Methanocaldococcus jannaschii DSM 2661: one gene and its partner. The protein of the gene in region 1 binds, or shares a complex with, the protein of each later gene. Links are inferred from orthologs where the notes say so. Each region holds a gene or a part of one and is shown on either strand. Other genes may lie near its edges.

Evidence for each region.
Region 2: the proteins of trpE (region 1) and MJ_RS01260 are in contact, whole or in part, in a crystal structure (PDB 1QDL), measured with the Saccharolobus solfataricus proteins. The link is inferred for Methanocaldococcus jannaschii DSM 2661 from one-to-one orthologs. Residues at the interface, in WP_009992309.1 of Saccharolobus solfataricus: Glu95, Lys96, Ile171, Arg172, Ser173, Gly174, Tyr175, Ile176, Phe177, Glu264, Ala268, Leu271, Met272, Val274, Asp275, Leu276, Arg278, Asn279, Gly282, Lys283, Cys285, Val286, Pro287, Gly288, Thr289, Val290, Lys291, Val292, Lys316, Pro338; in WP_009992310.1 of Saccharolobus solfataricus: Tyr10, Ser12, Phe13, Val14, Tyr15, Asn16, Gln19, Gly22, Glu23, Arg32, Asp34, Pro55, Gly56, Thr57, Lys60, Asp63, Arg100, Val104, His106, Gly107, Lys108, Ile109, Thr133, Tyr135, His136, Ser137, Leu138, Glu177, Ser178, Val179.

What each region holds. Positions count from the first base shown.
Region 1 is NC_000909.1:1,013,086-1,016,240, forward strand. Bases 326-3,144 are described here. They hold trpE (anthranilate synthase component I), read right to left. Parts: upstream 2,538-3,144; coding sequence 1,113-2,537; downstream 326-1,112. Other genes in these bases: MJ_RS05745 (serine/threonine-protein kinase RIO2), read right to left, coding at 326-679; MJ_RS05750 (hypothetical protein), read right to left, coding at 710-1,048; MJ_RS05760 (ATP-binding protein), read right to left, coding at 2,546-3,144. Outside these bases: more of MJ_RS05745, read right to left, coding at 1-325; more of MJ_RS05760, read right to left, coding at 3,145-3,155.
Region 2 is NC_000909.1:228,758-231,984, forward strand. Bases 1-2,891 are described here. They hold MJ_RS01260 (anthranilate synthase component II), read left to right. Parts: upstream 1-1,094; coding sequence 1,095-1,688; downstream 1,689-2,891. Other genes in these bases: argS (arginine--tRNA ligase), read left to right, coding at 1-963; MJ_RS01265 (hypothetical protein), read left to right, coding at 1,746-2,231; cyaB (class IV adenylate cyclase), read right to left, coding at 2,331-2,858; MJ_RS01275 (Rrf2 family transcriptional regulator), read right to left, coding at 2,865-2,891. In the rest of the region: more of MJ_RS01275, read right to left, coding at 2,892-3,227. UniProt on the Methanocaldococcus jannaschii protein: Part of a heterotetrameric complex that catalyzes the two-step biosynthesis of anthranilate, an intermediate in the biosynthesis of L-tryptophan.

The DNA of each region.
Region 1 (3,155 bases):
CATGTATATAGCCAATTTCATAAGCCTTTTTAACCTCTTCAATAATTTTCCAGAATAAATCTTTAATCTCCTCTTTACTCATAAATTCTGATAAATCTAATCTCTTTAACTCTTCTCCAACAACTTTACCCATAATAATTGCATGTCTATTCCATTCTATTGGTTCAGGGACTTTAACTATTGGAAATAACTCATTTAAAATCTCAAACTCTCTCTCAGCTGTTAATCTTGAAACATAGAGCCAACTTATATGATGTTTATCAGCCAAATATCCTCTATACCTCTTTCCTCTTGTAAAGCAAGTTCTTCCATGTTTATGAAATTTTAAAACCGCCTCTCTCCCATCACTCAGCAAGACAGTATAAACATCCCCCTCCTTACCAACTCCCAACTTATTACCTATGGCTTTTAAGATACCTTTTTTAACAAAAGCATTTATTGCAAGGGCATCATAGCCTCCCATTGAGACAGCATAACCATAAGTGCTCCTCACAACAAATCCAAATTTGTTCAACCTCTTTAATCTGTAAAGCACGTCCTTTTCTGGCATCTTCGCCTTTCTAACAATCTCATCTAACGGCACCCACTCATGATGTCTCATTGACAGCTCTATAATTTTTAATATTTTAAAATCTTCATCCTGTGCCTGTCTTAATGCTTCAATTAGTTTTTTAATTATGATTATCCCCTCCTTATTGGATTTTTTAATTTATTTAAAACCAAATAATAGTTTTATTAATTCTATTGCGTTAGGATTCGTTATGATTATAGCAAATAAGATTATCAACTGAACAATTAAAAGTTGATTGAATCTGTTATCAACATATCTTAATATTCTCTCTTCCATTGCCTTCATTTCTTCTCTAACTAAATCAATATCTTTCTTAGTCGCTAATTCATCTTTCAACTCATCCTTTAACTCATTTTTAACAATAACTTTGGATTCTTTAATAATCTCTATTATAGCATTATATAACTCATCTGCCTCTCTTTCATCCTTAATCTTTTTATGAATTAATTCATACAACTTAGCATAAGCAATTGCCATAATTTCACCAAATCTTTAAATCATATTATTTAATTTTTTTGCTATAAAACCATTTCTAAACTTATCATTTCAATAAACTCTCAATCGTCTTAACGTTAGCCATTCCCTTTCTCTCTGTCTCTTCCCATTCATTTTCTGGGATTGAATCAGCTACAATTCCAGCACCAACTTGAATATATCCCTTATTTTTCGAGATTACAAAGGTTCTGATTGTTATAGCCAAATCCATTAAATCATCCCATCCGAAATAGCCAACTCCCCCACCATAAGGTCCTCTCCAAGTTTTTTCAAGCTCTTCAATAATCTCCATCGCTCTGACCTTTGGTGCTCCACTTAAAGTTCCCGCTGGGAAGGTAGCTTTTACAGCTAAGAATGAATCATAATTGTCTTTTAACTCCCCAACAACATTACTTACTATATGCTGAACATGGGAGTATTTCTCAATAATCATGAAATCAGTAACTTCAACAGTTCCAAATTTTGATATTTTTCCAATATCATTCCTTGCTAAATCTACAAGCATAACATGCTCTGCCCTCTCTTTCTCATCACTTAACAGCTTTTTCTCTAACTCTTTATCTTCTTCTTCTGTCTTACCCCTCCTAATTGTTCCAGCTATAGGTCTTGTTATAACCAGCCTTTTATTATCTTTATAATCTGTCCTTACCAAAATCTCTGGTGATGAACCTATAATCTTTCTGTCTCCAAAATCTAAGTAATACATGTATGGGGAAGGATTTATCTCTCTAACTTTTTTGTAAATTTTCAAGTGGTCTAAGTTATCTAAATCTATCTCTATCCTTCTTGATAAAACCACTTGGAAGATATCTCCAGCAAAAATGTATTCCTTAGCTTTTTTAACCGCCTCAATAAATTCCTCTTTGCTCATGTTAGATTTTATTTTTAAGTCCTTATTTTCTGTAGTTTTTTCTTCTTTATTGTCATTATTTCCAATTTTTGCATTTTTTATAATTCTTTCAAGTTCTCTAATACCTTCATCATCCTCTGCTATTAAATTAATTACTTTCTCTTTTAAATCAAATGAAATAAAGTCCTTAACAATAAAGAACTCTGCATCTGGAAATTTTAAATCATTTATTGGCTTTGGGTTGATATTTGATAAATCTATCCAGTATCTGATAATATCATAGCTTAAATACCCAACTAAACCCCCCTTAAATCTTGGTATTGGCTCAATGTTAGATATATCAATGTATTTAAGATATTCATTTCTAACCTCTCTTAAAGCGTCTAAGGGACATTCGTATTTCCCTTCTAAATCTTTAGCTTTATCTCCAAATTCTGTAAAGCTTTCAACTTTCAGCTTTCCATTTTTAAATATTACTTTTCCTTCAGCTTTTCCTAAGATTGAGTATCTTGCCACCTTTGGAACTCCTTCAGCTGATTCTAACAAAAATGTATTCTCTCCCCTAATTTGCTCATAAACATCTAATGGACAAACATCCATTTTTATTTTTTTAATTATCATTAAATCACCTATTTATCCAAAATTTCTTTTATGGCATACCATTTCTTTACCGATGTAGGCTTAATTATCCCATTAATAACGTCATAAAACAAAATCTCATTTTCAATTAAAAATTTTATATATTTCATTTCCTCTTTTTTAACATCTTTTTTATAGTTAATTTTTATTTTATCCTTAAATTTAGAAAGGACTTTATAAATCTCTTCTTCATTTAAATCGGAAGTATCTATTAAATATTTTATCCCATCCGCTTCAATATTTATCCATCGTTTTATAGTTTCTTCAACTGATAATCCTAATTTTTTATTATTTATTAATTGAGAAATCTCATAAGGTAATGATAAATAATTTAGGCAATAATCTATTTCTTTTTTATTAAATCCTTCTTCTTTTAGGATTTTTTTAATATCATCTTTTTTTAGCCAGTCTATTAGATAATACTCTGATGCTTCTGATAGAGAAGAGTTTCTATAGACATTATCAATAAATAAAGTATCAGATGTTAAACAAATAACATGGCATAGATGTTCCATCTTAGTTAAAGAGACAAATAAATTAAATAGTTCGTTTAATAAAGATTTTCCACTATTGAAGTAAATATTTTTTAATTTTTGAAGT
Region 2 (3,227 bases), 780 kb from region 1 along the record:
GAGACATTAAAGAATTTAAATATTAAGCATGATACCTTTGTTTGGGAAAGCTCTTATGTAAGAAATGGAATGGTTAAAAAGGTTATAGAAAAATTAATGGAAACTGGAAAGGTAATTAAAGAAGAAACCTATATGCTTGATTTATCAGACTTTGGCATTGAAAAGAAAATGGTTTTAGCAAGGGCAAACGGAACAAGCTTGTATTCAACAAGAGATATTGCCTATCACTTAGATAAGTTATCAAAGTGCGATATAGGAATAGATGTCTTAGGGGCTGACCACAAATTAACGGCAGAGATGGTTAAAGCAGCTTTAAAACTCCTTGGAAGCAAAGTGCCAGAAGTTATATTCTATGAATTCATCTCCCTTCCAGAAGGTTCAATGAGTACAAGAAGAGGAAGATTTATAAGTACCGATGAGTTGTTAGAAGAGGCGATAAAAAGGGCTAAAGAAGAGTGTAATAAGAGAGGTGTTGAGGAAAATATTGCCTATGATATTGGATTAGGGGCAGTTAGATACAACATTGCAAGAATTTCTCCTGAAAAGCCAATGGTATTTAGATGGGAAGAAGCCTTAGACTTTGAAAAAGTTGGATGTCCATTTATACAGTATGCACACGCAAGATGTTGCAGTATTTTAAAAGAAGCGGAAAATAAAGGAGTTAAAGATGAAGCAGTATTTAACTATGAACTAACCAGTGAGGAGAAAGAATTAATTAAGATGTTGGATGAATTTAAGGATATAATTAAAGAGAGTGCTGAAAGTAGAAGAGTACATATATTAGCCAACTACTTATTAGAGCTTGCCAAGGCATTCAATAGATTTTACGCAAACTGTCCAATTTTAATGACAAAAGTTGATGATGATGTTAAAAAATCAAGATTAAAGTTGGTTAAAAGCACTAAGACAGTATTAGAGACAGGTTTAGAATTGTTAGGAATAAATTGCCCAGGAAGGATGTAGGATGTAAAATTATTTAATTATTTTTTGTACTAAATTTTTAAGATTTTTATAGTAAAAGGTGATTATTATCCTTTATAATTATGTCTTATATTTTAATGTTAGGATGGGACAATTTTGGGGGATTGATTTAAATGGAGGTTAAAAAAGTGCTTGTTATCGACAATATTGACTCATTTGTCTGGAATTTAGTCCAATATGTAGGGACTTTAGGGTATAAAGTTAAGTTAGTGGATAACAAAATCACATTAGATGAAATAAAGAAAATAAATCCAGATAGAATAATTATAAGCCCAGGACCAAAAACTCCAAAAGAGGCTGGAAATTGTATAAAGATTATTCAAGAGGTAGATATTCCAATATTGGGAGTTTGTTTAGGACATCAGTGTATTGTTGAGGCGTTTGGTGGAGAGGTTGGGAGAGCAAAGAGAGTTATGCATGGAAAGGCAAGTTTAATAAATCATGATGGAGAAGGTATCTTTAAAGACATTCCCAATCCATTCTATGGAGGAAGGTATCATTCTTTAATAGCTAAAGAAGTTCCAAAAGAGTTAAAAATAACTGCTAAGAGTTTAGATGATAACTATATTATGGGAGTTAGGCATAAAAAGCTACCAATTGAAGGTGTTCAGTTCCATCCGGAGAGTATATTAACTGAATCAGATAACTTAAAATTCCCAGATTTGGGCTTAAAACTTATTAAAAATTTTGTTGAAAGTGAATATTAACTTCTTAAAATTAGTTAAAAATTTAAAAATTTCAAAAAGAAATCTTAAGTGAAAAATATGGATGTTTATGAAATACTATACCAATTTTGCTTAGAATATGAAGTATTGTTAGATGATGAAAAAATCCCCCTATGGAAATTAAAAAAAGAAGATTTAGATAAGGTTGATTTAGATTTACCTTGGACTTCTATTAGAGATTTAGCCATCTATTTATATGAGCTAAAAAAGAAACAACAAAACTCTAAAGAACTTATTAAATGTGATATAGTGGAGATTTTAGTAGGAATTGCTTTATTAAAGCCAGAGGAAGGAAGCAATTACATGGGACTTGTTACGGAAGATATGTGTCTAACATATTTAAGTGAGCTTATAACTGCAAGAATCAACTGTATAGCAAGATACTACTATATGATGAAAAAGCCACAAAACACAAATATATTTGACGAAATAATATTAAAATTTCCTCAAAAAAAGGACATAAGAGCTTCTAACATAAACGATTTAAGGGAGTTAGTTGGAAAAATTAGAAATTATTTTAAATAATCTAAAAACCCATTAAAAATACTGGAATTATTGATAACATCATAACTAAAGCTACAAATATCGCCAATATTTGCCTCTTACCTATTTTTGTTTTTTTCATTATAATCCCCTTAGCTCCAAGTATGATTTTCTAATGATATTGTCTTTACTAATATTTAAAGCTTTCAGTATCTCCATCATCTCCTCTAAAACCTTATCTTTTTCATTAATATCTGATATTGACTTTTCTAATTCTAAGAATAAGCCAAGACCCTCAACATCATCAATACTTGCCTCTATATCCTCCTTTTTGTAAATCTCCCTAATCTTTCTGATTGGTGGAACTTCTTTAAATCCAAGTTTTTTAAATATTTGCCTCATCTTTTCTTTATCCTCTATTTTTACTTCAATCTCTTCTCTTGTTTTTGATATTTTATCTATTTTTGGACCTTTATAGGTAACAAAGAAATTTCCATCCTCATCCCTAATTCTCAAAGCTTCATCAGTTTCTCTAAAGTCCCTATCAATTCCATTGAAATAAATATCCTCCTGAAATTTCTTCTTGATAAATTTAAATCCAAGTTTTTTTAATTGCTCTACAACTTTATTTTTATCATCAATTTTTACCTTAATCTCAACCTCTATCATAACAACTCACCAAAGAATGGAGATTTTTTCAACCACATCCTCCAAAGTATTTTTTATCTCATCCTTATCTACATTTTCCACAACTAAGTAAATAATTACCTCATCTCCTTCTCTCTCAAGGACTGTTGATGTTATATTGCCCCCAATCTTTGATATTCTTGAAGTTATATCAGCTAACAAACCAATCCTATCCTTAGCAACAATCTGCAATTTTAAAGATCCTAAGGTAATTTCTCCTTTTTCTAACAAATATAACCCTTCTTTTGTTAATCTAACTCCTCCATTTCTACCTTTTTTTGTTTCCACTAATCCCAAATCTCTTAAAACTCTAATTTTAACATCTAAGTTTTTTGGATGCATGTTTAGTTT